Regions from separate parts of the Reichenbachiella carrageenanivorans genome, predicted to be linked through region 1. Evidence: riboswitches for the same ligand, from Rfam matches in the RefSeq annotation. Region 1 holds a riboswitch; the other holds the start of a gene.
What was found. A riboswitch is a leader RNA that binds a small molecule or an ion and turns the genes downstream of it on or off. The one in region 1 is predicted to bind S-adenosylmethionine.
Positions count from the first base shown of each region.

Region 2: another riboswitch for S-adenosylmethionine. It lies ahead of N7E81_RS08405 (homoserine dehydrogenase); the one in region 1 lies ahead of N7E81_RS13520 (homocysteine S-methyltransferase family protein).

Region 1 covers NZ_CP106735.1:3,364,509-3,379,844, reverse strand. The annotation lists gene N7E81_RS13550 (hypothetical protein) at 1-240, opposite strand, end outside; gene bioB (biotin synthase BioB) at 459-1,460, shown strand; gene N7E81_RS13540 (DsbA family protein) at 1,542-2,243, opposite strand; gene N7E81_RS13535 (fatty acid desaturase) at 2,375-3,406, opposite strand; gene N7E81_RS13530 (SIMPL domain-containing protein) at 3,597-4,289, shown strand; gene N7E81_RS13525 (DUF6265 family protein) at 4,332-4,802, shown strand; SAM riboswitch class I at 4,918-5,041, shown strand; gene N7E81_RS13520 (homocysteine S-methyltransferase family protein) at 5,156-6,172, shown strand; gene metH (methionine synthase) at 6,296-9,001, shown strand; gene N7E81_RS13510 (peroxiredoxin) at 9,073-9,714, shown strand; gene metF (methylenetetrahydrofolate reductase [NAD(P)H]) at 9,856-10,812, shown strand; gene N7E81_RS13500 (hypothetical protein) at 10,965-11,369, shown strand; gene N7E81_RS13495 (EF-hand domain-containing protein) at 11,481-11,882, shown strand; gene N7E81_RS13490 (hypothetical protein) at 11,943-13,178, opposite strand; gene N7E81_RS13485 (DUF2339 domain-containing protein) at 13,159-15,336, opposite strand, start outside.
Region 2 covers NZ_CP106735.1:2,129,848-2,145,183, reverse strand. The annotation lists gene N7E81_RS08475 (NADH-quinone oxidoreductase subunit C) at 1-180, opposite strand, end outside; gene N7E81_RS08470 (NADH-quinone oxidoreductase subunit B) at 183-704, opposite strand; gene N7E81_RS08465 (NADH-quinone oxidoreductase subunit A) at 736-1,209, opposite strand; gene N7E81_RS08460 (NADP-dependent isocitrate dehydrogenase) at 1,414-3,636, opposite strand; gene panB (3-methyl-2-oxobutanoate hydroxymethyltransferase) at 4,001-4,819, opposite strand; gene N7E81_RS08450 (thioredoxin family protein) at 4,910-5,467, opposite strand; gene N7E81_RS08445 (BrxA/BrxB family bacilliredoxin) at 5,554-5,970, opposite strand; gene N7E81_RS08440 (iron-sulfur cluster assembly protein) at 6,056-6,370, opposite strand; gene N7E81_RS08435 (SufE family protein) at 6,374-6,805, opposite strand; gene N7E81_RS08430 (cysteine desulfurase) at 6,810-8,039, opposite strand; gene sufD (Fe-S cluster assembly protein SufD) at 8,045-9,346, opposite strand; gene sufC (Fe-S cluster assembly ATPase SufC) at 9,358-10,113, opposite strand; gene sufB (Fe-S cluster assembly protein SufB) at 10,275-11,720, opposite strand; gene N7E81_RS08410 (VOC family protein) at 11,882-12,691, shown strand; SAM riboswitch class I at 12,774-12,880, shown strand; gene N7E81_RS08405 (homoserine dehydrogenase) at 13,029-14,207, shown strand; gene N7E81_RS08400 (PAS domain S-box protein) at 14,335-14,955, shown strand; gene N7E81_RS08395 (tetratricopeptide repeat protein) at 15,031-15,336, shown strand, end outside.

The sequences.
Region 1 (15,336 bases):
TACTTCTTTTTCTGCTACTTCTATCTGATGGTGTTCTTTTTCAGAAAGAGGAATAGAAGACTTGAAAACGTCATGCTGCACTTCATGCACAATATTAAAGCTGGCATGCCCTGCTCCTTCGAGTGCAATAGTGGCAGACTGGACGTAACTCTCTTGTTCTGTACATGCAGACAACTGACTGACTCCGCCGAGCAGAAGCAAGGACAGCAATACAATATGTCTAAACAGAGATTTTTCCATTTGCGAACCAAAACTATACGAAGTTTGGTTTTATGACAAATATCCAATATTAATTTTTGTTAAAAACAAATAAGCAATCATTCAACATCCATCACAAAACCTGTCAAATATTTATTTATTCTTATCTACCCAAGTAAACCAATAGGTTTTGGACGGAAATAATCAAAATATTCTAATTTAGCGATTCGAAATTAATCCTTAATCAAAGAGTTTTAAGCATGATCATTCGCAACGACTGGACCAGAGAAGAAATTACAGAAATATACAACACCCCCGTTATGGACTTAGTCTATCGCGCGGCGACTGTGCACCGTGCCTACCACGACCCAAACGAAGTACAAGTCTGCACGCTCCTTTCAGTAAAAACTGGTGGTTGTCCAGAAGATTGTGCCTATTGTCCTCAGGCAGCCAGATATCATACAGACGTGAAGGTGCACAAACTTATGGAAGTAGATGAAGTACTAAATTCTGCGAAAGCAGCTAAAGATAGCGGCAGTACAAGATTTTGCATGGGTGCAGCCTGGAGAGAAGTACGCGACAACAGCGACTTCGACAAGGTTTTGGACATGGTAAAAGGCGTAAACAGCATGGGTATGGAAGTATGCTGCACACTAGGTATGCTCACTGAAGAACAAGCCGAGAAATTAAAAAATGCTGGCTTGTATGCTTACAACCACAACCTAGATACCAGCGAAGAACACTACGAAGAAATTATCAGCACCAGAACCTACGACGATCGCCTAGACACATTAAACAACGTTAGAAAAGCGAAAATCTCTGTGTGCTCAGGTGGCATCATAGGATTAGGCGAAAGCCACAATGACCGGGTAGGCATGCTACATACCCTAGCCACACTCGAAGAACACCCTGAGTCTGTACCAGTAAATGCGCTCGTGCCAGTAGAAGGTACCCCACTCGAAGACCAGCCAAGAGTATCTATCTGGGAAATGATTCGAATGATTGCTACGGCAAGAATCATTATGCCTAACGCAATGGTGAGACTATCGGCAGGTAGGGTAAGAATGAATATCGAAGAACAAGCACTTTGCTTCTTGGCTGGTGCCAATTCTATCTTTGCGGGAGATAAACTCTTGACGACACCAAACCCTGAAGAGGATATGGACAAGCAGATGTTTCAGACGCTAAACCTAAAACCTCGTGCTTCTTTCAAGGACAATGAGGCTCCGGTAGAATTTCAAACCATACCTGAACAATGCTAATAATTTAAATAAATGAAGAGGCTATCTTAAAAGTTTGAGCGCTTTTAAGACAGTCTCTTCTGAAATCATGCCAATGGGTGTTTAGCCTAAAATAGAGCTTAGTGTGGCCTTCATTCGATCATAATCAGAGTACCCCAAACTGACCGCATGATAAGCCTCTCCCTTCTTCAATACCACAGCAGGAAACCCTCTAACACCCATCTGTTGGGATTTAGCAAAATCTTGATTTACCAATTGTTTATACCCTGGCGAAAGAAACAAAGCTTCAAAAGCCGTATAATTCAGTCCTAATCCCCCACAAAGTGCTTCATAAGTAGCCAAATCATGCACATCCTTGTTTTCGGCATAGAAGGCCTTTTGTAGTCTTTTATAAAACTGCCATTCTTTGGAAGCATCCAAATCTCGTACAACTCTCACCGCACGCGCTGATGGCTCTGTATCATAGTCGAATTCCGCTCGGTCGAAGAATCGAAAATCAAACGGTTGTCCAGAAGCCGTTTCTACGTGCTCCCAATGCGTACGAAGCATATTTCTAAATTCTTCTGTCCATTCGTCTCCTCCACCAGGGCGCAAGCCTCCAAGGATCAGTTCAAAATCAAGTCGATCTTCGAATTCATCTTTGAGCTTATCCAGATGATTGGTAATTCCCCAGCACCAGGAGCACATCGGATCACCTATATAGATCAAGCGATCTCCTCCTTTGCTAAATGGCACACTAGTAGGCGCTTCAACAGCAGATAGATCACACACGCCATCTTCACAATTCAATTCTTTATTTTCCATTACTTTTATTCTTTTAACGTTGCTACTGTTCTATACCTCTGAGTGGCTCGAAAGGTTCCCCTACAGCAAAAAAAGGTCATGCCTCGAATTCGAAACATGACCTTATCATTACATATCTTCTGTGGTCTTGATCAGGCAGCCATGCGATAGAGCCTTTTGTATTCACTAAAAGTAATCATACGCTGCGCATCTTCGTCCCATAGTTTGTGATTCATATACTTCAAGCTTTCCCAAAAAGTGACTACTGTCGTGTATTTGCTAAACTGTGGATTGTCTTTGATACACCTAACCAGATTATAATTAGGAATGGCTGAATACAAATGATGAATATGATGCACCCCGATATTTCCCGTCAGCCAATTGACCAAACCAGGTAATTTGTAGTAGGTACTTCCTTTGACTGCCGACACGAAATGATCCCAATCGTTTTCCCACCTTTTATAACCATCCTCGTGCTGATGCTGCACAAAGAAAAACCAAATGGCTATAATTGAGAACAAATACAAGACCGTACAATAAGTCGCCAAAATCGCCTTCCAATCAAAGATCAAACAAAGTGCAATCAATCCGCCAATCACAACGACATTGTTGATCATCACACTCCAAAAGGCTCTACTTTTATTATCATCCAAAATCACAAGTGGAAGTCTCATATTTCTAATGAAATAGACGATAGGGCCAATCAAGAAAGTAACGACAGGAAATCTGAATATTTGGTATTTGATTCTATCCCAAGTCCCCATTTCCTGATATTCCTTCACCGTAAGGGTATTGATGTCGCCTATATCCCTAGTATCTAATTTCCCATTATGGTTGTGATGAAACGCATGTGCATCTGCCCAATAGTGATAAGGCATGGCACTAAAAATACTACAAACAAACCCTATGATATCTCGCCATTTTCTGGACTTCACAAACGAGTGATGACCACAGTCATGCTGAATGATAAAAATACGAACCAAAAAGAACGCATTGACAATCCCTAGACCAAAAAACAAAAATAGATTGTAAGAAAAGGCCCAATACATCGCTATCCAAATCCCCACAAATGGGATCATTGAATTGCAAATCTGCCATATCGCTTTCTTATTCGACGTCTGCTTATACTTCTGCAGAGTCGCCATCATATCTTTGGCAAAAGTCTTTATTTCTTTATCACTCATAGTTTACGAATTCCAATTGTATCAGTACTCTCAAGGACAAAACCGACCTTGACTTGTGACAAAGATCGGACTTTTTTTTGACCTCTTTTAATTTTATCAAACCATTCATATCATTTTCTATGATTTTCAAACTATCTCTAGTTTTTGGGCTGATTTTTGTAAACACGCCAACCAAACAAATTCGACAAACATGAAAAAGTTAATCCTTACCCCCATTCTATTTTTAGTTATCTTTTTAGCTCATGCCCAGCTCAACGTAACTGGCCAAGCCACCTTATCTGTCCAGCCAGAGCGCACCACTATTTCGTACGCCATCAACGAAACCAAAGACAGCTACGATGAAGCACTGACCACCATGACCAACCGTATAGACGTACTCACCAAATCATTGACAAAAATCGGGTTCAAAAAAGAAGACATCAAAACGTCAAATTTCAATATCAGGCAAAACAGAAAATACAGACAAAACGAACCTAAAGGTTTTGAATATGTAGCCTCACAAACTCTTATGATCGAATTCGATCATTCTACCAAACGATTGCTAGAAGTACTTAACAAAACAGCTTCTGACGAAGCCGCACCTGGAGTATCCATCTCGTTTGGTATGTCAGATGAGCAAACCCAAAAAGTAAAAACACAGCTCATGCAAATGGCCGTATCTGATGCCAAAGCCAAAGCTGAAACACTAGCCTCAGCCACTGGCTATACCATCAAAGGCATCAAAGAAATAAACTACGGCAGTGGATCTTCTCAGCCCAGACCCTATGCTGCTAGCCAAATGGGCATGATGAAAAGTTTCGCAGAAAGCGACATGTCCAACTTCGAGGCACAAGACCTAACTGTAAGCGACCAAGTATTCATCTCTTATGAGATAATGAAATAGGCGACTACCATTTTTTAGCTATTATTTAATTACATTAAGGGAATGAAAAAAATACTCGTTCCCTTTCTTTTTATCCTTTCCATTCAAGCTACTGCTCAAGACAAGCAGCCCAGTATTGATGATCTCAACTTCCTAAGAGGCTATTGGGTAGGCGATGGGTTTGGTGGTGTATCAGAAGAGTGCTGGATGCCTCCTTCTCTAGGGCGTATGAATGGCATATTCAAACACATGGCAGATGGGCAAACCACTTTCATGGAATTCATGGACATCTCTGAGGTAAACGACACCCTAAGACTCCGACTCAAGCATTTCAATCCTGACATGACAGGCTGGGAAGAAAAAGGTGACTATGTCACGTTCACACTAGAATCTGTAGCACCAAACAAAGCTATATTCAAAGGATTGACCTACGAACTGATCGACCCTAATTACCTAAAAATTTCACTGAAACTGAGACAAAAAGACGGATCAATCAATACAGAAGTCTTTAACATGAGACGAAAAACCCTTTAAAGCCACCCACCTCAAGATTCATTTCAAATCTTTCAACAAATTCACCTCATAAATAACAATCATCTAATTATTCCTCAATCTCTTGTTCACACCTTAGATTCGTATATCTTTGCCCCACTTATCAAGAAAGACCGAGGGACTGGGCCCGTAGACGTCTTGGCAACATATCCACAGCCGCAATACTGGATGTTGTGCCAACTCCCATTCTGAATGCTTCAGCGTTTAGAAAAAGATAGGTTATCTCTATAAGATTTCTTTTTTGGTAAGTACTATGTGGGAAGTTTCCCAGGTATTTAAAGTATTCGCGCATGGCATAATAGCTTGTCGCAATTCATTTTTAAAAATTGAAGAATATGAACATTCTGGATATTCTAAAAGAAAGAATATTAGTATTAGATGGCGCTATGGGTACCATGATCCAGCGGTATGATCTGGGCGAAGACGACTTTAGAAATGAAGAGTTAAAAGATCACCCCTCGCCACTCAAAGGCAATAATGATCTACTCGCACTCACTAGACCTGATGTGCTATTCGAAATCCACTGTGAATACCTCGAAGCTGGTGCAGACATCTTGGAAACAAACACCTTTAGTAGTACTACTATTGCTCAGGCTGATTATAACCTAGAGCATCTGGCCTATGTACTCAACTATGAGTCAGCCAAGCAAGCTAAAAAAGCTTGCGATCAATACACAGCCAAAAACCCTAACAAGCCAAGGTTTGTAGCTGGGTCTATCGGGCCTACCAACCGTACCGCTTCCCTTTCTCCTGACGTAAACGATCCAGGCTTTAGAGCCGTCACCTTCGACGAACTCAAAATCGCCTATATCGAACAAGTAAAAGGCCTAATAGCTGGCGGTGTCGACATATTATTAGTAGAAACAATCTTCGACACCCTCAATGCCAAAGCAGCATTGGTAGCTATAAAAGAGGCATTCGACGAAGTTGGCAAAGAACTACCCATCATGGTATCAGGCACTATTACTGATGCCAGTGGCCGCACTCTCTCTGGGCAAACAACAGAGGCCTTCCTGATTTCTGTTTCTCACTTCAACTTGTTATCTGTCGGGTTGAATTGTGCATTGGGAGCTAGCCAACTCAAACCTTATTTAGAAATACTGGCTAAAAACTCCGAATTCAATGTGAGTGCACATCCAAACGCTGGACTACCCAATGAATTTGGCGAATACGACGAAACACCCGAAATGCTGGGCGAGCAAATCAAAGAATTTTTAGACGAAGGCCTGGTCAACATCATCGGCGGCTGTTGTGGCACTACTCCAGATCATATCCGTGCCATTGCAGAATTAGTAGAAAAGTACCAACCAAGGGAAATTACAAGTCCATGGTCGATAGCCGATGGTCAATAAACTTAACATCAGAATAATAAAATTCATGTTTGACTAACTCTACTTATGGTAAAAGTTCAAGCATTAATTAAAAGCATTAAATAGCAGTTGACAGAAAGCTGTCGACCGTTGACGACGACGAATATGAGCATACATCCAGACTATAAAGGCAAATACGAATACAAATGGCATAACTACCCACCACTCAAACTCAGTGGGCTAGAGCCAATGATTTTGACACCTGAAGTCAATTTTGTAAATGTAGGTGAACGAACCAACGTGGCAGGATCAAAGAAATTTCTTCGACTGATTAAAGAAGAAAATTATGAAGAGGCCTTGGAAATTGCCAGACACCAAGTAGATGGTGGTGCACAAATCATCGACATCAACATGGATGAAGCCATGCTCGATGGTGTGAAAGCCATGAAAGATTTCATGAACCTAGTCGCAGCTGAGCCAGATATCGCTCGTGTACCAATCATGATCGATTCGTCCGACTGGGAGATCATAGCCGAAGGGCTAAAATGCGCCCAAGGCAAGTGCGTGGTCAATTCTATCAGTTTAAAAGAAGGTGAAAAAGAATTTATCCAACGTGCCAAAACCATCAAAATGTTTGGTGCAGCAGCCATCATCATGGCATTCGATGAAGACGGTCAGGCAGACACCTACGACCGACGTATAGAAATCGTCCAGCGCTCTTACGACATCCTCACAGGGCCAAAAGTAAATTTCCCGCCTCAGGACATCATATTTGACTTGAATATTTTCCCTGTAGCTACAGGCATGGACGAGCACAAACTCAATGCGCTCGACTTTTTTATGGCGACCAGATGGGTCAGAGAAAACCTACCTGCTGCCCATGTGAGTGGTGGCGTAAGTAACGTATCTTTTTCTTTTAGAGGAAACGATACCGTACGAGAAGCCATGCACTCTGCTTTTTTATATCATGCCATTCGTGAAGGTATGGACATGGGCATCGTTAACCCAGCCATGCTCGAAGTATATGATGACATACCTAAGGACTTGCTCGACAAGGTAGAAGATGTACTACTCAACCGTACTGAAGATGCCACTGAAGTACTCCTCGACTATGCAGAAACTGTAAAAGGTAACAAAAAAGATGAAACCAAAGCACTCGAATGGCGCAGCGAACCAGTAGCCAAACGACTTGAGCACGCACTCGTGAAAGGCATCATCGAATTTATCGAAGACGATACGCTCGAAATCTACGAAGAGTATCAAGATGCGCTAAAAATCATCGAAGGCCCACTGATGGACGGCATGAACGTGGTAGGAGACTTATTTGGCGCAGGAAAAATGTTTCTGCCACAAGTGGTGAAAAGTGCACGGGTAATGAAAAAATCTGTAGCCATACTGCTCCCCTACCTAGAAGCTCAAAAGAAAAAATCTGGCTCATCGGCTAAAGCCAAAATTCTACTCGCCACCGTGAAGGGTGACGTGCATGATATTGGAAAAAATATCGTAGGCGTAGTCTTGGCATGCAATAATTTTGAGATCATCGACCTCGGTGTGATGGTGCCCAAAGAAAAGATACTAGAAACTGCCATTGCAGAAAACGTAGATGTAATTGGCCTAAGTGGGTTGATCACCCCTTCGCTCAAAGAAATGGTAGAAGTAGCTGAAGAAATGGAAAAAAGAGGCATGACCACTCCCCTGTTGATTGGTGGAGCTACCACTTCTCGTATCCATACAGCTGTCAAAATAGACCCTGTATACTCAGGCCCAGCCGTACACGTACTAGATGCATCGCGAGCAGTACCTGTAGTCAACGACCTTGGTAAAAAAGGCAGCACCTTTGCTGCCGACGTAAAAGAAGAATACATCGGCTTGCGCGAAACTCACCAAAACAAACAAAACGACAAGCTACTCATCCCTATTGATCAGGCCATCGAAAACAAATTCGTTTTGCCAGAAGGTTCGATCACAAAACCGAAAGTATTGGGCAACCAAACTTTCAAAGATTATGACCTGAATGAAATAAGAAATTATATCGACTGGACGCCTTTCTTTTCTACTTGGATGCTCAAAGGCAAATACCCTAAGATTTTTCAAAACGAAACAATTGGCAAAGAAGCCAAAAAACTCTACGAAGATGCCAATGTACTCTTAGATAAAGTAATCGAAGAAAAACTCCTACATGCCAACGGAGTGATGGGCATCTATCCTGCTCAAAACATTGGAGAATCTGTAAAAATTTTCAATCCAAAAAACGAAAAAGAAGAAATCGAAACCTTCCATTTCTTGCGACAGCAAGGCAAAAAATCATCAAGACTACCCAACTTGTCTTTGGCAGATTTCATTTCCACTAAAGAACAAAATGATTACCTAGGCTTCTTCGCCGTCACTACGGGATTAGGTATCGAGCCATTGGTAGAAAAATACCAAGCCGATCATGACGACTACAACATCATCATGATCAAGGCCTTAGCGGATAGGCTTGCAGAAGCCTTTGCGGAACTGCTCCATGAGAAAGTAAGAAAAGAAATCTGGGGCTATGCCTCAGATGAGCAGCTCGACAACGAGTCGTTGATCAAAGAAGCTTATACCGGTATCCGTCCGGCACCAGGCTATCCTGCTTGTCCCGATCACACCGAAAAATCCAAGCTATTTAAGCTCCTAGATGCAGAAAAAGAAGCAGGTATTATTCTTACGGAGTCTTACGCCATGTATCCTGCGGCAGCAGTCTCTGGCTTCTATTTTGGCAGACCTGAGGCCAAATACTTCGGGCTGGGAAAAATAGGCAAAGATCAGATTGCGACGTACGCCGAAACGAAAAAAATGGACGTAAAAGAAGCCGAAGATTGGATGAAAGAAAACCTTGGCTATTGATCCTCCGATTAGAAAAAGAAAGAATCAAACTAGTAAGTAAATATTTGTTTCATAATTTAAATATTAACAAAATGAGCACGATTAGATTAGGTGATGAAGCACCAAACTTCACAACACAATCAACAGAAGGTGAGATCAATTTTCACGAATGGCTTGGCGACAGTTGGGGTATTTTATTTTCTCATCCTGCAGATTACACACCAGTGTGTACTACTGAGCTCGGCACTGTAGCCAAATACAAAGCTGAGTTTGACAAAAGAAACGTAAAAGTAGCTGCGCTTAGCGTAGACGGATTGGAGTCTCACAACGGATGGATAAAGGACATCAACGAGACACAAGGCACAACCGTAAATTTCCCAATCATTGCGGATGAAGATAGAAAAGTATCTACGCTGTACGATATGATCCACCCCAATGCCAATGACAAACTGACCGTGAGATCAGTATTTGTGATAGGACCAGATAAGAAGGTAAAGTTGATCATTACTTACCCAGCTTCTACAGGACGTAATTTTGACGAATTGCTCCGAGTAATCGACTCACTACAACTGACTGCTTACCACAAAGTAGCTACGCCAGCCAACTGGAACAACGGCGACGACTGTGTGATCGCACCAGCAGTGACTAATGAAGAAATTCCTACTTTGTTTCCAAAAGGACACACAGAGGTAAAGCCTTATTTGAGAATGACTCCGCAGCCTAACTTGAAATAAAACTGAATCAAACAGGGAAGCATACATCTTGTGCTTTCCTGTTTGATTTTAAAAAAACTGACAACAACGATGCCCCAAAACATCAACGTATAAGTAAACCTACTGTGGACTAACCGCCATAGTCCATCGACTAAATATCGCATGAAAGTAACCGAACATATCGCACAAGCCAACGGCAAAACCTTGTTTTCATTGGAGATCATCCCTCCAAGAAAAGGAGAAAACATTCAAAATATCTTCGATCATTTGGATTCGTTGATGGAGTTTCAACCGCCGTTTATCGATGTGACCTATCACCGGGAGGAATATATCTACAAAAAACACCCCAATGGGCTGCTAGAGAAAAAAACGACCAGAAAACGCCCTGGTACAGTAGGAATATGTGCCGCTCTCAAACATCGATACGATGTGGACCCAGTACCTCACATCATCTGTGGTGGATTTACCAAAGAAGAAACCGAAAATGCCCTAATCGACCTCAACTTTCTTGGGATCGACAATGTGCTCGTACTGCGCGGCGATGCTATCAAGTCTGAACCGCAGTTTAAGCCAGAGCCTGAGGGCAATAACTACGCTATCGACCTATTGCATCAAGTACAAGGCATGAACAATGGCCAGTATCTCGACGGCGATATGGAAAATGCCAATCCAACAGACTTCTGCATTGGCGTGGCGGGTTATCCCGAAAAACACTTTGAAGCACCAAGTTTGAATTCTGATTTGAAATTTTTAAAACAAAAAGTAGATGCTGGTGCTGAATATATCGTCACACAAATGTTTTTCGACAATCAGAAATTTTTCGAATTCGAAAAAAAATGTAGAGCTATGGGTATCAACGTGCCTATTATCCCAGGACTCAAACCCTTGAAAACCAAATCGCAATTGAGTGTACTGCCTAGCTTCTTCAAAATCGATCTGCCAGACGATCTAGTAGATGCTGTAGAAGCATGTAAAAACAATACAGAAGTACAGCAAGTAGGCATCGAATGGGGCATCCAACAATCCAAAGAGCTAAAAGCCAATGGTGTACCTGTACTCCACTACTACTCTATGGGCAAGTCTACCAGTGTACAAAAGATAGCCAAAGCCATTTTTTAAGAACTTTACTTAGAATCATCATTGTGGTGATTCTAAGTACATTTACTCTCTTACAAAAAGACATCACTAACATTTAGACTCACATATCCCCTCTCTACAGTCACTTATCTTCTACGTATTTCTTAGCTTTGAGTAATCAAGGCTCAAATTCAATGAAGAAAGTATTTCAACACACCACCGTATTACTTGTAATCGTCATTACACTCGCAGGATGTGGACAAAGCAGCAGCTCCTTGAGCTGTATAGGAGCCAAAGCCCCAGTAGACATCAAACTAAGAAATGATGGCAATGAATCACAGGTCGTGAGTTTGTTCACTTATTCTCAAGACAAAGGCTTTGAAAAAATTACTCAATTAGAATTTGCCCCATTTGATGTACAAGACATCTGCATGGATGCCAAAGACGAATTGGCACATGGGCTCTACCTTTTCAACGGGAAGGACGCCTACGCACTCACTTTCGAATCGGCCAAGCGCATAGAATTAAGCCTCACAGGCAAAGCACATCTAATTACCTCCCCAGAGCAGTTACGCGACATATTGAAAGCCATGCAGTAATTCACTTTTCATTATCATTTAAATGATACTTTCTGAAAAAGAATTCTTTTGATTTAAACTATTGAATAGAGCTGTAGTCTAACCGACTATAAAATCAAAAATTCAATAACAATGAAAGTATTAATTCTAAAATGTAGCGCCCTCGCATTGGGTATGTTTTTTATCTCTCAAGTGCAGGCACAACCTCAGCGCCCAAACAAAGAAGAGCTCTTTGCCAAGCTAGACACCAACTCTGACGGGTTCATTGACGCATCAGAATTCAAAACCGCAGCAGATCAAAAGCAAGCAAAAATGAACAAGAAATTGGATTCAAAGAAGTCATTCGACAAGATAGACGAAAACAAAAATGGCACAATCGAATATGGAGAATATGAAAAAATGATGCTCGCTCGACAGGAAAACATGAAACCTAAATCGCCAGAAGAAGTCTTTGGCACCATGGACACTGATCAAGACGGAAAATTGAATCTGGAAGAGTTCAAAACACCCAAAAAGAACGGAAAAAGAAAATAATTTGACGTTTATTCATCCGCACCTTGATAGAAGAAGATGCGGATGTTTTTTCTTTTTAATCTATTCTTTTCCTCCGATCTCCTTGATCATCTTAAATGAGACATAAGCCAGCCCAAAGCCTACAACAGCAATCACCAACCACACCAAATATTTATTGTCCCAAAAGTCTGGGGCTTTTGGCTCTTCTTTAGGTCTGATATCTACCAAAGCACCATGTACTAATTTCGGACTATCAGCTGAAATCTGACTAGCAAACTTGGCAATGTCATAGTCAGGTGTAGCCAGATGATCATTACCTAGTTTTATTACGTAGGAATTTTCTGGCTTGAGAGCAAGCACTACATATTTATTCAAAAAACCAGCCTTTACTTGCTCCACTTTCAAAGGAGCATTGTCTCTATTGTCTATTTCTATATCCAGTTCAGACACTGTGACACCTGAAAAAGAGACTTTGTTTTCGCTATTAGAGTTAAGCTCAAAAGACTTTAAAGTCGTCCAATATTCATACGCTTTATTTTTCTTATCTATTCCTATTCTTTTGGTTTTCACTTTCGTAAATCGAGAATAAAAATCGGCACCACTGGCCATTAGTTGCAATTGTTCCATGTAGACAGGCTCATCAAATACCACCCGAACATATGATGTCTTCAGGCTATCTTTCTGCTCTATAATTGGACAATCATACGTAGTAGTAGCCCCTTTTACTTGCTGGGTATCGTAATATCCTACCTTTAGGATGTTGATCGGCAATCGCCAGTTGTCATTGATCTCCAGTTTGAAATAAGCATAATCGCTCAACGGAAAGTTCAGAATTTTCAATTCCGTTGTTTCTTCTTCACTTTGCATGGCATGTAGCAAATAGTTGTCTCTGATCACATACCAGTTTTCTAGATCGTCGCTTCCGCTCAATCTGGCTCTTTTTTTCGCATCAGTATTCTTCACCTCAATACTCACATTGTCAATTGCGCGTTTGTCTGAGTTACTAAAAATCAAATGAGATATAGCATTTTGCTGATAGGCCTTGTCTGTGATTTCATATGCTCTGAAAAGAGATTTGGTAGAAACCTCCTGTTCTCTTCGTAGCAAATAAGGCTGCTCCACACCTGCTTTGTCATAGATTCTCACATCTGACAGGTTGGGCTTAGCTTGCCCTAGCAATTCGGGTGAAAGCATCACCTGATAATATCCAGCATCCCTCACCTGTAGTAGCGAAGCCTCATAGGCAAACTCTTGACCAAAAACGGAAGTACTTATCAGTAGCACTCCCAGCAACCAACTATTCTTTCTTTTCATCATCTTGAATTATGAATTTTAATTTTTGATAAAGGAAGGAAGTCAATAGCAAAATCACCCCCAACAATATGAAAGAGATGATTTTTCCTGTAGAGTTTCCAGCCAAGTCGTAGAAAAACAATTTCACAATAGTGACCAAAAACAAAACCAATGAAGCCAAACGTAGTGGTTTCAATCGCAACCTCATCCCTGCCACCATCAGCACCAAAGCACTCAATGTCCACACTACTGGAAATACCGAACGAATGGCTAAATCATAAGCACCATAATCATCGAGATCAGTCCCGTATTGCCTCATGACCGACAAATGAGTAACCTCTGTGGTGCATACATACACACCAATAAAAGCCAGTACCCAAAGAAAAATCGTTCCCTCTTTAGACTTGAATGTGTACTGTTGGCGAATATCTCTAAACAAATAGGTAAGAATAAGCACAAACAAGATCAGCATAATATAATGCCAATAGAACCCTGTACTTGCTTCGCTATCCAGTGCATAAAAACTTCTGGCATCAGTGATGGTTTGTAGATAGAAGGTCATATATGAGAAGACCGCAAGTATCGACAGTACAAAGCCAGATTTGCGCAACAGTTCGCTCGGCTGGCGGCGATACACAGCCAGTATAAGCAGCACATAGGTAAAGTTATAAATACCCAATAAAATCAATCGGTGTGTATCCTGATAGTCGAATCGTACAAACTGGTAATTCAATTCAAACAAAAATCCAAAATAGAACACTATAGCCAACAACACACGCAAATACAATGCACGCCATATTATTTGCACGCCTCTTACCTCTACTACAGCATCTTGTTTGAGCAGCAGTGAAGCACCTAATAGCGACAGCATAGCCACAAAAGAAGCCACAAAAGCTTTGTTTAAAAATAACGACAAATCGATGTACTCTTCGAGTGGATAGTAGTTATGCTGCCAGTCCATAACCAAACTGATCAACATGAGCACAGTGATCAACGCCGACGCTGCGATCATCAGGCGGATACCTGATTTTTGCGATAGCCAGAGCAGTAACACAGCTTCTACGGCCCAGAATAGTGTAATGTAATTGCCCTCTAGCTGAATAGGTGCAATCAAACTGACAAAGGTTAATACTAAACCGATAAGCAAAAACAACAGGTTTTTATCAATGTCCTTTCGTTTGTATAAAGTATAAACAAACCCAAAATTGAAAACTGCCACCATAGCGGTAAACAGACCACTCAGCAACCCTTCTTTATATCCATGTATAATGGCTAACCCCAATCCAAAATACAAACTGGTATTGGTAAGCAACATGATAATTTCTGGATACTTAAATTTTCTTTTGTTTTTGACATTGTAAATGATGGTCATCAAAAAGAAAATCAAATAAAACCCTGTCAAAAAGAAAAACAACGGCCAACGAGCACCCACTTCATCATTGATAAATTCACTAATATATACTCCAATAAAAAGCACATAGGTGAAACCATAGGCCAAATAATTGATCACATTCCATTTTTTGAAATAGACTAAGGTGAGCATGCCAATGTCAAGAATCAATATATAAGTGAGTAGCATCAAATAGTTACCCGATCCCGTACTCACAAAAAACGGCGTACCAAATCCACCTATGATCGCCAATACAGCCAGTTCTTTCCTATCATAGGCAATGGATAACAACACTCCAAATGCCGTAATCACCACCATAATAATGAACGCTGCCGTCTGCGGAAGCAACGCGTACTCATGAAAAGCTAGTGCAATCGTAAAATACAAGACAGCCAATGCTCCACCTATCAGGATCGAACTGAATTTGGAAAAAGTAGTTCGCATATAATGCGCCAACCCAATCATACCTCCTCCGATCAGCACACCAATCGCCACACGCATACTTTCAGTGATCACCTCATTGTCGATACCGAGTTTCACTAAGAATCCCATACCTATCACGAAAATGACAATCCCTATCTTACTCATGAGGTTTTCACCAATAAACTTCTCCAGATCTGGATTGCGTTCCATAAAGCTAGGCTTGGGTGGTGCCTTTATTTTTTTCTTTTTCACTAATGCCGCAGGGGTAACTTGGGGCGCTTGTGATTGCGCAATCACTTGTCTGATAACATCAGGCGTTTTATCTACGACAGGCTCTTCTGGAGCCACAGAAGGTTTTTCAACTGGCTT
Region 2 (15,336 bases), 1.2 Mb from region 1:
TGTCAGACAAGAAAGCAAATCAAAGTACGTTTGGTCGTTGTCTTTGAGCAGTTCACAGACCGCTACTATTTGCGTTGGCGCAATAACAACTGCCTTAGGTGTGGCATTCTCATCTATGGAAAGTACCGTACCTTCCCCTAGATTTAAATCAATTAAATGCTTGAAATCTTCTGTAGTCATGATTAGGCTTGTTTTTCCAAAATCTCTTTAAATCCCTCTGGGGCTACCAAGGTCTCATTTTCTATTTTTTCACGAAGCTTGATAATTCCCCCTATCAAAGCCTCTGGTCTCGGCGGGCAACCTGGCACATACACATCTACAGGAATTATTTTATCAACCCCCTTTACCACATGATAGCCATGTTCCCAATAGGGTCCTCCGCAGTTGGCACAACTACCCATCGATATGACATATCGTGGCTCAGCCATTTGCTCATAAAGCCTACGCACTCGATCGGCCATCTTGTAGGTGACGGTGCCAGCCACGATCATGACATCGGACATCCGAGGACTGGCTCTGGGTACTACCCCAAAACGATCCAAATCATAGCCAGAAGCCATTGATCCCATCATCTCTATGGCACAGCAAGCTAAGCCAAAGCCCATAGGCCAAATACTGGACATTCTAGCCCAATTAGTAAGGTCTTCGAGGTTGCTAAGTATCACTCCTCCGTTGCTGAATTGTTGGTCGAGTAGGCCTTTCATTTTTTTAGATTCAAGATTTAAAACTCAAAAGTCAAGATGACTTGTATTTGGTATTTAGAGAATCGTACATAGCATCGGGTACTGTGCTATCTGCATCCAATATATTCACATCTGGTTTTTCCCACTCTAGGTAACCTTTGCCCCAGACATAGACCAAACCCAATACTAGAATTAGGATAAACAAGCCCATTTCTACCATGGCAAGCATGCCCCAGTTGCCTGCAGTTTCTGCATTCAACTGTTCGTTGCCAAAAACTATGGCCCATGGAAACAGGAAGAGCAATTCTGTTTCGAACAGTACAAATACGAGTGCAATCACATAAAATCGAATATTGAACTTACCCCATGCTGTGCCTGTTGGGTCCTCTCCACATTCGTAAGTAGTGAGCTTCTCTTCATTGGGTCGGCTGGGCCTAAGTAGGCTACTGATCACCAACGGGCCTATAATGGCCATCAGTCCTCCAACGGAAAACAATAATAAGATTTGATAATTGGTTAGTTCCATATTATAGAATTAATTAAAGAGGTTACTTGAAGTAACCTCTTTAATTACTAAGTTACCATAAACAAAAAAACCTCGCCATAAGACGAGGTTTATAATTTCTATATCTAGCGTCTTACAATATCACCTATACCCACTACAACAACAAATAGCGTTTGCTGCAAAAATATCAAGGGTTAGTATGTTGTAAGCTTTTATCATTTCAAATTAAATGATTGTTGCTAAAAGGCCGTTCAATGTGGCACTTGGACGCATAGCTTCAGATGCCAAAGCTTCGTTTGGTTGATAATAACCTCCGATGTTTACTTCTGTTCCTTGTGCAGCCAAAAGCTCTTCGTTGATTTTATCTTCATTGGCAGCCAAAGCCTTAGACACTTCCGTGAATTTAGCTTTTAAATCAGCGTCTTTGTCTTGTGCAGCCAAAGCCTCTGCCCAATAAGTCATCAAATAGAAGTGAGACCCTCTATTATCAATTTCGTTCACTTTTCTTGATGGAGATTTACCCAAGTCCAAGAATTTGCCAGTCGCTTCGTCCAAAGCATCAGCTAGTACTTGTGCTTTGGCGTTGTCGGTGGTTTGGCTCAAGTGCTCTAGCGAAACTGCTAAGGCTAAGAACTCACCCAAAGAATCCCATCTCAAGTGACCTTCTTCGTTGAACTGCTGCACGTGCTTAGGAGCAGATCCTCCGGCGCCTGTCTCAAACAAACCTCCGCCATTCATCAATGGTACGATAGAAAGCATTTTTGCACTGGTTCCCAATTCCAAAATAGGAAACAAATCTGTCAAATAATCTCTCAGTACGTTGCCTGTTACAGAGATGGTATCTTTTCCTTCTTTGATTCTTTCCAAAGAAAATTTCGTAGCCTCTACTGGCGACTGGATCAATATTTCCAATCCATTAGTATCATGATCTTTCAAGTAAGCATTCACTTTAGTGATCAACTGCGCATCATGTGCTCTATTTTCGTCCAACCAAAAAACAGCAGGGTTGCCCGTAGCTCTCGCTCTAGATACCGCCAACTTTACCCAATCTTGGATCGGTGCATCTTTCACCTGACACATTCTGAAAAGGTCTCCTTCACCTACTGACTGCTCGATCAATACATGGCCTGCAGTATCTGTGACTTTAACTGTCCCAGCGGCATTCAACTGGAAAGTCTTGTCGTGTGAGCCATATTCTTCTGCCTTCTGAGCCATCAAACCAACGTTTGATACGCTACCCATCGTAGTCGGGTCGAATGCACCGTGCTTTTTACAGAAGTCTATAGTTTCTTGGTAGACGCCAGCATAGCATCTGTCTGGAATCACCGCTTTGGTGTCTTGTTGATTGCCTGCTGCATTCCACATTTGACCTGACGTACGGATCATCGCTGGCATAGAAGCATCGATAATCACATCACTCGGTACATGTAGGTTGGTGATTCCTTTGTCTGAATTCACCATGGCTAGATCTGGGCTGTTTTTATATACTGCTTCGATCGCTGCTTTTATTTCAGCTTCTTTGGCATGTCCAGCGATTTTAGTGTACACATCTCCTAGTCCATTGGTGGCTGTTACGCCTAATTCTGCGAATAGGTCTGCATACTTTTCGAATACTTCTGCATAGAATACTTCTACTACAGCACCAAAAATAATAGGATCAGATACCTTCATCATGGTCGCTTTCATATGCAAAGAAAACAACACGCCGTTTGCCTTAGCATCAGCAATCTCTTTTCCAACAAATGACTTTAGCGCAGACATGCTCAACACAGAAGCATCTATGACTTCGCCTGCCAAAAGACTTGTTTTTTCCTTCAATACTTGAGAAGACCCATCAGCACCTACAAATTCGATCTTCACATCAGTAGGCTCGGCTACGGTCACTGATTTTTCACTTCCATAAAAATCGCCTGCTGACATACTAGCCACATGAGATTTAGAGTCTGCAGACCAAGCACCCATCGAATGTGGGTTTTTCTTGGCAAAGTTCTTAACTGCCTTAGGTGCTCTTCTGTCCGAATTCCCTTCTCTCAAGACTGGGTTTACTGCGCTACCCAATACTTTAGCGTAAGCCGCTTTGATTTTCTTTTCTTCGTCATTGCTAGGGTTGGCAGGGTAGTCTGGCAATTTGTATCCCTGCGCTTGCAATTCTTTAATTGCTGCTTGCAATTGAGGAATCGAAGCACTGATGTTTGGCAACTTAATAATGTTGGCTTCTGGCTGGGTAGCCAATTGCCCCAATTCAGCTAGTGCATCACCGATCTTCTGATCATCCGTGAGATAATCCGATAGATTAGCAATGATTCGGCCGGCCAAAGAGATGTCTCTAGTCTCAACTTCTACTCCTGCTGCTTTGGTGAATGCCTGTACGATAGGCAAAAATGAATAAGTGGCGAGCGCGGGCGCTTCGTCAGTTTTTGTGTAAATGATCTTAGCTGTTTGTGCCATTTTTCTGTTCCTTCAATTAAATAATACCCAACATTTATTTTGATAATAGTCAGCCCGAAGACTGGAGGGGTCAGGAGTCTGAAGTTGCCCAAATTTTAGACTCTGTTGTTTTAAGGGGCGAATTTAATAAATCTTTACAGAAAGGGGGATGGATTGGTTGGTTAATAGCTGGAGGGAATGTTTTTTTATGTAAACTATTTAGCTGGGAACTTGTTGATGACAAGGCCAACAAGGGCTAGAAATTGGCAATATAGGATTTGTCAAAATTTTGATAACTTGACCCTTCCCCTCCTTTCAATAAGGCACGATTGTTTTTTCTTAGATCATTAGCCCACCTTGAAAAAACCACTCCACCAGTCATGCTCTAATAACTCTCCTTCTCACTAGGAAAGCCTTTAGCTTTTACATCCTTGATGTAGCCTTGCACGGCCTCTGTCATGATTTGGCTGATATTGGTGTATTGACGCAAGAATCTGGGCTGAAATTCTTGTGTGATACCGAGCATATCGTGTGTGACGAGCACTTGACCATCTACATGGGGTCCTGCTCCGATTCCGATGATCGGAATACTCACGGTCTCGGCGACCAGTTTGGCCAGCTTGCTTGGGATTTTCTCCAATACAATGGCATAACAACCCGTTTCTTCTAAGAGCTTAGCATCAGCAATCAACTTGTCTGCTTCAGCTTCTTCTCGTGCTCTTACTGTATAGGTGCCAAATTTGTAAATGGATTGAGGAGTCAATCCTAGATGCCCCATCACAGGTACTCCTGCACTCAAGATTCTTACAATACTTTCTTGAATCTCTGCACCACCTTCCAGCTTCACCGAATGTGCACCAGATTCTTTCATGATTTTTATTGCTGATCTTAAGGCTTCAGATGAATTGCCTTGATAACTACCAAATGGCAAATCGACTACTACGAAAGCCCTACTGATCCCTCTTACTACACCTTGCGCATGATAAATCATTTGATCCAAAGTGATTGGTAAAGTCGTCTCGTTACCAGCCATCACATTGGATGCTGAATCTCCTACGAGTAGTACATCTATACCCGCCTGATCCAATATCCGAGCCATTGAATAATCATAAGCGGTAAGCATGGAGATCTTCTCTCCACGATTTTTCATTTCTTGAAGTTGGTGCGTAGTAACTCGCTTGATATTGGACTGGTGGACGGACATTTTTGAGTATTTTCGTAAGAAGTGTTTTTGTGTATCAGTTGCTTTACAATTTTACAGCTACTCTCACGAAACACAAATACTATTGGTTAATTATTTCTTCCATTTGATCCCACATCCTATACTCGAATGCTGTTCGGTATCTATAGGAAGGCCTTCCACCAAATAGTTCAGTGCCATTTTTAATTCTTCACCTGTAACTGGGACATTGTTACCTGGTGTGGCGCCGTCCATTCGCCCACGATAAACGCACTTACCCTGGCTATCGAATACAAAAAAATCAGGCGTACAAGCTGCATCAAAAGCTTTAGCTACTTGCTGGGATTCATCATAGAGGTATGGAAAAGGAAAATTGTGCTTTTCTGCATGCTCTTTCATCAAATCAGGAGCATCTTCTGGGTAGTTCTCTACATCATTAGCGCTTATCGCTACAAAACCAACGCCTTTGTTTTGAAAATCACAAGCCAACTCAACTACCTTATCCTGTACATAAATCACATATGGACAATGATTACAAATGAACATGACGACCGTCCCTTTTTCAGATTTTACATCTGAAAGAGAAAGTGTGTTGCCAGAAACAGTATCAGGAAGTGAAAATGCCGGAGCTACAGTGCCCAACGGCATCATGGTTGATTTGGATTGAGGCATTTTTTAATGATAAAAAAATAGTGAAGAATGAATAATGAGTTTGGTCTCAGAAACTATTCATTCTTCACTATAAATTATTATTTATTTCAACAAAATTCGTCAAACACCTGTGTAAGGTGATCAGCGATCATTTCTGCACTACGTCCCTCGATGTGGTGTCTTTCGATAAAGTGTGCCAATTCACCATCTTTGAATAAAGCAATAGACGGAGATGATGGAGGGTAAGGCAAAGTAAACTCTCTCGCCTTTTGCACAGCATCTGCATCCACTCCCGCAAATACTGTAGCTAAATGTGTGGGCTTCTTATCGCTGTTGGCTACGGCCATTTTCACACCAGGGCGAGCCGCTCCTGCTGCACACCCACATACTGAGTTGACCACCAACAAAGTGGTGCCGCTGTGATCTGACAAATGCTGCTGCACTGCGTCAGCTGTTTTCAATTCTTCAAAGCCCACAGAAGTCAAATCTTCTCGCATTGGGGCTACTAGTTCTTCTGGATACATATGTGTATTATTAAAATCTTTTAATCTTATTAAATCTTCTCAAGCAAACTTACAACCCACAGACGATGGATTGAAGAGGAATGTTTTATAAAAACCCAAGTTCCAACTTGGCTGCTTCAGACATCATTTCGGTCTCATAGGGAGGGTCGAAAGTGACTTCCACATCCACTTTTCCCACACCTTCTACCTGCTCTATTTTCTGTTTGATTTCGTCAGGAATAGCCTCTGCAGAAGGGCAAGCTGGCGAAGTCAAAGTCATCAGCACATAGACATTATTGACTGGGAAAACATTGATCTCATAGATCAAACCCAACTCATATACATCTACAGGAATCTCAGGATCGTAGACCGTCTTGATTGCTGCTAGTACTTTTTCTCTTAAGTTGTTTACTTCTGCCATAACTTATTGATTAATTTTTGCCTTCATGGCTAATGCGTAAATCTGCATCTGTTTGATCATAGCCGCAAAACCATTAGATCGTTGGGTACCAATAAACCTATTCATACCTATCTTCTCGTGAAAAAATAGATCTGCGTTCAAAATATCATCAGGTGTCTGGTTGGTCAAAATTCTGACCAGCAAACTCACTAGCCCTTTGGTAATCGCCGTATTGCTATCGGCCTGATAGACCACCTTACCCTTGTTCATATCAGCATGGAGCCAGACTTTAGACTGGCAGCCTTTTACAATATTGTCGTCTGTTTGATACTGTGCAGGGAGTTCGGGTAGCTTCGCTCCCAATTCCATGACATAACCGATGGTCATTTCCATATCTCCATCGAGCATCCCAAAGTCTTCAATTATTTCGTCCTGAATGGATTGAATAGTAGCCATATACTTATTTAAACATTTTGACAACCGCCTGAAGTGCGTCTACAAAATATTTGATTTCTTCTTTTGCATTATAAACAGAGAAAGAGGCTCTCACGGTTCCTTCAATATTAAAAATCTCCATCAATGGCTGGGCACAATGATGTCCCGTACGAACTGCGATTCCCTTGGCATCTAGCAACTGTCCCAAATCGAATGGGTGTATGCCTTCGATCAAAAATGAGATTACACTCGCTTTCTTATCGGCAGTACCTATTGGTGTAAAACCTGGTACTTCTTTCAGCAATTCATTGGCATAAGCCATCAATTCATCCTCGTAATGGGCAATATTTTCCTGCCCCAAGTTCTCCACAAAGTCGATCGCAGCTTTGAAGGCAATGACTTCACCAATATTAGGTGTGCCAGCTTCAAATTTGTATGGAATATCGTTATATGTAGTTCCAGAGAAACTCACATCTTTGATCATTTCACCGCCACCTTGGTAGGGAGGCATGGCTTCTAACAAATCTCGTTTGCCATACAAGGCACCAACACCAGTAGGACCGTAAACTTTATGTGCAGAAAATGCCATGAAATCACAATCCAAAGCCTTCACGTCTAGTTTTACGTGCGGCGCTGCTTGTGCGGCATCGATCAAAACTTTAGCGTCAACTTTATGAGCCGCATTGATGATTTCTTTTACTGGGTTGATCGTACCCAGTGCATTGGATATATAGTTGACAGAGACCAATTTGGTCTTGTCCGACAACAATTTGACATACTCTTCAAAAATCAATTCTCCTTTTTCATTGACTGGGATCACCTTGAGTACTGCGCCTTTTTCCTCGCAAAGCATTTGCCAAGGGACGATATTAGAGTGATGTTCCAGTGCAGAGACAATGATTTCGTCACCTGCTCCTATGAACTTTCTACCATAGGTCGTCGCTACCAAATTGATGCCTTCGGTTGTACCTTTGGTAAAGATAATTTCCTCCGTTTCGTTGGCATTCAAAAACTTAGCTACAGCTTTACGCGTGTTCTCGAAAGCTGTAGTCGCTCGTTCTGCCAAAGTATGAATACCACGATGGATATTAGAGTTGTCTGTCTCGTAATAATGTGTCAATGCATCGATGACACATTGCGGTTTTTGCGAGGTAGCGGCATTGTCAAAATACACTAAAGGCTTGCCATTTACTTCTTGATGAAGAATGGGAAATTGCTTTCTTATTTCCTGAATATCAATTGCTGCGTCCACCATTTCACTTATATGTTCAATCTTGCGATCACTTTGTCTGTGATCTCCATTTTCAACCAGCCTAGGTTTACTTTTTCAATCACTTCGGCCATGCTAGCCAACAAAATCATCGATTTTGCCTTTTGTTTGTCAATACCTCTCGCCCTAAGGTAGAAGATCGCTTCTTCGTCGAGTTGCCCTGTAGTACATCCATGTGAGCACTTCACATCATCTGCCCAAATCTCTAACTGGGGTTTGGTGTTTATTACGGCATCGTCGGACAAAAGGATGTTTCCATTCGACTGAAAAGCATTAGTTTTCTGTGCTGCTTGTTGTACAAATATCTTCCCATTGAAAACGCCACGAGACTGATCGTCCATAATGCCTTTGTATAGCTCGTTGCTATTACAATTTGGCTTGCGGTGATCTACTGTGGTGTGATTATCCACATGTGTTTTTCCTTTGGTCAAGTACAAACCAAACATGTTACTTTCGCAGCCTTCTCCGTCCACTTCGATATGCAGGTTGTTTCTCACCACTTCACCATCCAATGTAAATACATACGAAGAGAAAGTACTATCTCTTTCCTGATACACACGGGTATTTCCGATGTAAACAGCCTTTGGTGATTCTTCTTGAATCTTGTAGAGACTCACACGAGCATTTTGCTTTACAATGTAGTTTTTAGACTCATTGATAAAGGTACTCTCATTGCCAAATGACAAATGGAAATGAACAAAGTCAGCTTGGCTATTTTCATTGGCCAAGTAAATATTTTTAATAAAGCCATGATTGGCATTGCCATCATTTACAGAAATATAATAGCAAATCACAGGGGCAGCCACTACTTTCCCTTTGGCAATTTGAGCAACTACACCATCGTTAGCATACACATTGTTTTGCGCAGCAAATGGGTCTGAATCATCTTTAAACAATTCGTTCACATCATTCGATGCAGCGTAATCTTTCAATGACTCGATGGTCAATTGCTCCGAAGGAGAAATGACTATAGAATTATCTACATCATATTTTCCATTCACAAAAAACAGCACGTTTGCTCCTTCGTGTTTGGCACGAATGTCATCAATCAGCTCCTGCGGCACTTGATCAATATCAGCATATTTCGACAAGTCGAATTTACTACTGATGGCTTTTGTCAGTTTTGTGAATTTGTACTCTTCAGCTCTAGGCCCAGGAAAACCATTATCCTTCAAGAAGTTGAGCGCCTTTTTACGGTTTTCACCCAATTGAGGAATGGCGCTACCGTTCATGTTGGCAACGAATTGTGCTGCCTGATCCACTAGTTCCTGACCAAATATTTTTTTATCCAAATCGCTCATTCTTAAGCTTCTTCTAATTCTTTGATGATCCAGTCGTACCCTCTTTCTTCTAGTTCTAGTGCCAAGTCTTTGGTACCCGATTTTACGATTCTACCTTTGTACAAAACATGTACAAAATCAGGCACGATATAGTCCAATAGCCTTTGGTAATGTGTAACCACTATGGTCGCATTGTCCGCAGACTTGAGGGCATTCACGCCGTTGGCCACGATTCTCAAGGCATCGATATCCAAGCCAGAATCAGTTTCATCCAAGATGGCAAGTTTTGGTTCCAACATGGCCATCTGAAAAATTTCATTCCTTTTCTTTTCTCCACCAGAGAAGCCTTCGTTGAGCGAACGACTCAACAATGATTGATCAATTTCGACCAAGGCCATTTTCTCTTTCATACGCTTCAAGAATGCTACTGCATCTAAAGGCTCTAGTCCTTTATGCTCACGGATTTGGTTCAAAGCCGTTTTCATAAAATTGGTGGTTGTCACCCCAGGGATTTCTACAGGATACTGGAAAGCCAAAAATATCCCTTCTCTTGCTCTTTCTTCTGCAGCTAAATCCAGAAGATCCTGCTCTAGGTATTCCACTTCTCCTCCTGTGACTTCGTATTCTTCTCTACCGGCAAGCACAGATGCCAAAGTACTTTTACCAGAGCCATTAGGCCCCATGATGGCATGTACTTCTCCTGGCTTTACTTCAAGGTTGATTCCTTTTAGGATTTCCTTCTCTTCTACTCGAGCCTGTAAATTTTTTATTTTTAACATGTCTTATGTTCAAAATTTGATATTCAAAGTTCAAGATTCACCTGCGTGATCTTTTGTTTCCTTGAATTCTGAATTCTTTAACTATTTAATAAAACCTGAAATTTATTGACTAATGCTTAGGCATTTTTCAGGGTTTTCAATTCATCTTAATGATCTATTTTTTATCCGACAGATCCCTCAAGCGTCAATGCCAACAGCTTCTGAGCTTCGACGGCAAACTCCATAGGTAGCTGGTTAAGTACTTCCTTGGCATATCCATTGACGATCAATGCTACAGCATTTTCCTCGTCTATACCACGCTGAGTACAATAGAATATCTGATCCTCACCTATTTTCGAAGTAGTTGCTTCGTGCTCTACGTGAGCAGATGAATTTTCGATATCTATGTATGGAAATGTGTGTGCACCGCATAGATCTCCTACTAAAAGTGAATCACATTGTGAGTGGTTTCTCGCATTTTTTGCGCGCTTCATCACTTGCACCTGACCTCTGTAGCTATTTTGAGAATGCCCTGCTGATATGCCTTTGGACACGATTCTAGATTTGGTGTTTTTACCAATATGAATCATTTTAGTTCCAGTATCTGCTTGCTGATAGTTGTTGGTCACGGCTACAGAATAAAACTCGCCCACAGAATAATCTCCTTTCAAAATACAAGAAGGGTATTTCCAAGTGACCGCCGAACCTGTTTCTACTTGTGTCCATGAAATCTTGGAATGATCACCAGCACAGATTCCTCGCTTCGTTACGAAGTTGTAGATACCACCTTTGCCATTTTTATCGCCAGGGTACCAGTTTTGTACCGTCGAGTATTTCACTTCAGCATTTTTGTGTGCTACGATCTCTACGACTGCTGCATGCAATTGATTTTCATCACGCATAGGCGCTGTACATCCTTCTAGATAGCTCACATACGATCCTTCATCTGCCACGATCAACGTTCTCTCAAACTGACCTGTATTGGCCGCATTGATACGGAAGTAAGTAGACAATTCCATAGGGCACCTTACGCCTTTGGGAATATAGCAGAACGAGCCATCTGAGAATACTGCTGAGTTCAAAGCCGAATAATAGTTGTCCGACTTAGGCACTACAGAGCCAATGTATTGCTTGATCAACTCTGGATGCTCTTTGACTGCCTCACTAAAAGAGCAGAAAATAATCCCCAGCTTCCCCAGTGTATCCTTAAAGGTAGTCGCTACCGAAACAGAATCAATTACCGCATCTACTGCCACACCTGTCAGGCGCTTTTGCTCTGTAAGTGATATACCTAATTTCGCAAAAGTTTCTAGCAATTCTGGATCTACATCATCCAGACTCTCAGGTGTTTTCTTTTGCTTAGGTGCAGAATAATACTTGATATCTTGATAATCGATCTTTGGATATTTTACATTGGCCCAGCTAGGTTCTTTCATCGCTTTCCATTTGGCAAACGCATCTAACCTCCACTCAAGCATCCACTCGGGCTCATTTTTCTTTTTAGAAATAAACCGAACCGTATCTTCGTTTAGACCCTTGGGTGCCTCATCAGCCTCCAAGTCTACCGACCAACCGTGTTCGTATTCTTTTGAGGTGAATTCCTCTAATATTTGATCATCTTTACTCATTCGAAAATGGAATAATTTAGACTGATTTTAAATAGGCTCAAAATTACTACGATTAATCGAGGATGTCGATTCATGTCTATAGTTTTTTTTGAAACGCAGATAGACTCCGCCTATATCACCGCTATTTATTTTATTTTAGCCTCAAAGCTATTCATAGATTTATGACTCAACCCAGCAAATACGTACTAACATTAATTTTTCTACTCAATCTCGTCATTCATGCCCCAGTTGCACTGGCGCAAAGTGCCAATAGTGACTTTCAGCTAAGCGGTGCCACCATCGTGGCAAAAGACGTAAAACTGAGTGCTACATGGTATAGAAAATACCTAGACATCGCCATCAAAGAATATAAGCCACAGCAACATGTGAAAATGAGAACTGGCGAATTTGATCTGCTGATCCGACAAGGCAAAAACATACTCCTTCGCAATCAAATCAAATTCCCAAAAGGCAAAAAATACGTGAATGGCATTAATAAAATTGGCTTTTCTACGAATCAATTTGAAGAGGTTCGCGAGCGACTTTTAGCTTCTGGCCAGAAACTCATAGAAGATGTGACAGAAGACAAAAATCTAAACATGCAGTATATTCTGACCTCCGATCCCGACGGCAACACCGTACAGATATTCAATGATCCTATACCTTCAGATAGCATCATGACCCGAGCCATGTTTTTCTCAATTACCTCCTCTGATTATATCAACACGATGAGATGGTATGAAGAAAATTTTGATTTTACAGAAGTCAAAATCGTAGATGAATCCAAAATCCATTTTCAAAACTTACTTCAAAAAGGCAATGTAATCTTCGAAATCATTCACTTGCCTTATGAATCCCTAGAGACCACAGAGTTTATGCCACTAGACAGAGAACTCGCCTCTTTTGAAGAATTAAAATTCAAAAGTGGAACAGGAAAAGCCACCAATTTTGAAATGGACAACAATGCCAACAAAGTGCAGTGGCTTCACTAAAATCGAAAGAATCCGTTCGGTTTCTTGCAGAAGAAAAGTGATGCCCCTTATCTTTGGATTCGTTCTAAATAACATATTGGATAACTTATCAAGAAAGGTGGAGGGATTTGGCCCTACGAAACCTTAGCAACCCTTGTCGGAAACGACGCAGAAGGTGCTAACTCCAATCCCAACAGGGACAGATAAGCAAAACGGATAGCCTTTATCTTAAAATAAAGCATGTAATGATATCCTTTTTAGCTTGTCTGAAAAGGACTTTTATTACCCTCTCAGATCATCAATTCTTGAAAAGTTTCCTGTAAAATTTTTAAAGGAAACAACTGCATTCAGCACCAAAATGAAAAATCTTAAATTAGGCATATTCGGCTTCGGCTGTGTAGGGCAAGGTCTCTATCACGTCTTACAACAATCCAATGCAATCAATTCAGAAATTGTAAAAATATGCATCAAAGACTTGAATAAACCTAGGCCTTTGGACAAGTCTTACTTTACCAACCAGAAAGACGACTTACTTCAAAATGATGATATCGATGTGATTGTAGAGCTCATTGACGATGCAGAGGCAGCCTTTAGCATTGTATCTACAGCTATGAACAATGGCAAATCCGTGGTCTCGGCCAACAAAAAAATGATTGCTGAGCATATGGAAGAATTATTGGCACTACAAGAAAAAAACAAGGTATCCTTTCTATACGAAGCCTCTTGCTGCGCCAGTATTCCTATCATCCGAAATCTGGAAGAGTATTACGACAATGATTTGTTGACCTCATTAGAAGGAATCTTTAACGGTTCTACCAACTTTATCCTGACCAAACTACTAACAGGTGGACAAACCTTTGATGAAGTACTGAAAGAAGCCCAAAATCTTGGGTTTGCCGAAAGCGACCCCACACTCGATGTAGAAGGCATCGACCCAAAATACAAACTGTGCATCTTGCTGTTTCATGCTTTTGGCTTGATTGCTAAGCCTGACGACATTTTTAATTATGGGATTTCGAAAATCAATACTTTCGACATCAACTATGCCCAAAGACACAACTATTCTATCAAACTCATCTCCAAATGCCGAATCGTAGATGAAAAAATAGAGGCCTACTGTCTACCTACATTCTTACCCAATGATGCTGTACTCTCACAAACAAACAACGAATACAATGCTGTGATACTCGAAACAGCTTTTGCCGAAAGTCAGCTTCTCTACGGCAAAGGTGCGGGAGACAAACCAACAGGGTCGGCTGTACTTTCGGACATCTCTGCTCTCAATCATGACTACAAATATGAATACAAAAAAAATGCACGTAATCATGGTAAACTTGCTTTATGTGAAGATTTTAAATTGCGGCTATATGTCAGGTACAACGACTCCACTCCTCCACTCGAAGATTTTGAGAGTATTGAGGAAAAATACGCTAGTAAACAAGGTAATTTCTTAGTAGGCACGATCCAATTGAAACATCTAAAACACTCCAATTGGATTAATGAAGCTAGTATTAGCCTCATCGTATTAAACAACTAAACCCACAATACCCCATGAACGAATAGAACATTCTTTTGTCCCTTAAATCATACTCTACAAAAAAAATCTCTATTCAGACCAATATATTCAACTCATATTGATAAATTTTCGCCCCTAACCATCAGCAATGAGAGAGCATAATACAGAAAAACTGCAAGAGACCTTGCAGCTACTAGAGGCTATACAGGATAGCACTACGGTCGCCAATTTGGTGGTCGCAGCCGACTATAGTATTGTCTCATTCAACCGACGGTTTAGAGAATTCTTATTAAAATATTGGTCTCATGAAGTGTCTATTGGCGAAAGCTCTATCAACTTCATACACCCTGACAACCTAGCAGATTTCAAAAGAGAATTTGCTCAAGCGTTAGACGGAAAGGTTATTCGAGCCGAACATAGTTTTACTACTTTGAATGGTAGGACCATGTGGATAGCCGTAGAGTACCACCCCGTAAAAGTAATGACTGATCAAGGCAGCAAAGTCGCACTCTCTTTTCGCAACGTGACCCGAGAGCGCTTATATGAGAAAAAAATCACCGCTCAAAACAAAAAACTCAAAGAAGTGGCTTTCGTTTCTGCACACCAGCTACGTGGCCCAATCACATCCTTGCTCGGACTGACCAACCTACTCTCCGACCAACCTGCCGACTGGAACGATACCAAACTCTACCTAGCCAAAATAAAAGAGCTATCAGACAAAATAGATATCGAAATCAGAAGCCTTGTAGGCAAAACGGAAGAAATTTAAATCCGCACTTACAGACATAGTCGTATTTGTTTAGCTTGTATTAGCTTTATGCCTAAAAAATCTTCATCATATTAAATGCGAACACTGTCTCTTCTTGTCGTTTTCACCCTTAGCCTAGCTAAGCTCAGCGCCCAAACTGCGGACAGCATCCCTGTGCTACTCACAGACACCGAGATTCAAATCGAGTGCACCGAAGGCATTAATAGCATGTACAATTTTGATTTCAAAAGAGCGGATTCTCAGTTTCGTTGGCTGAAAGGAAAATATGGCTGGCATCCGCTACCCTATTTCCTTTTAGGTTTGAGCCAATGGTGGCGTATCGTACCCAACATACAAAACACTCAGTATGACTCCGCATTCATTGCTTATATGGACAGTACT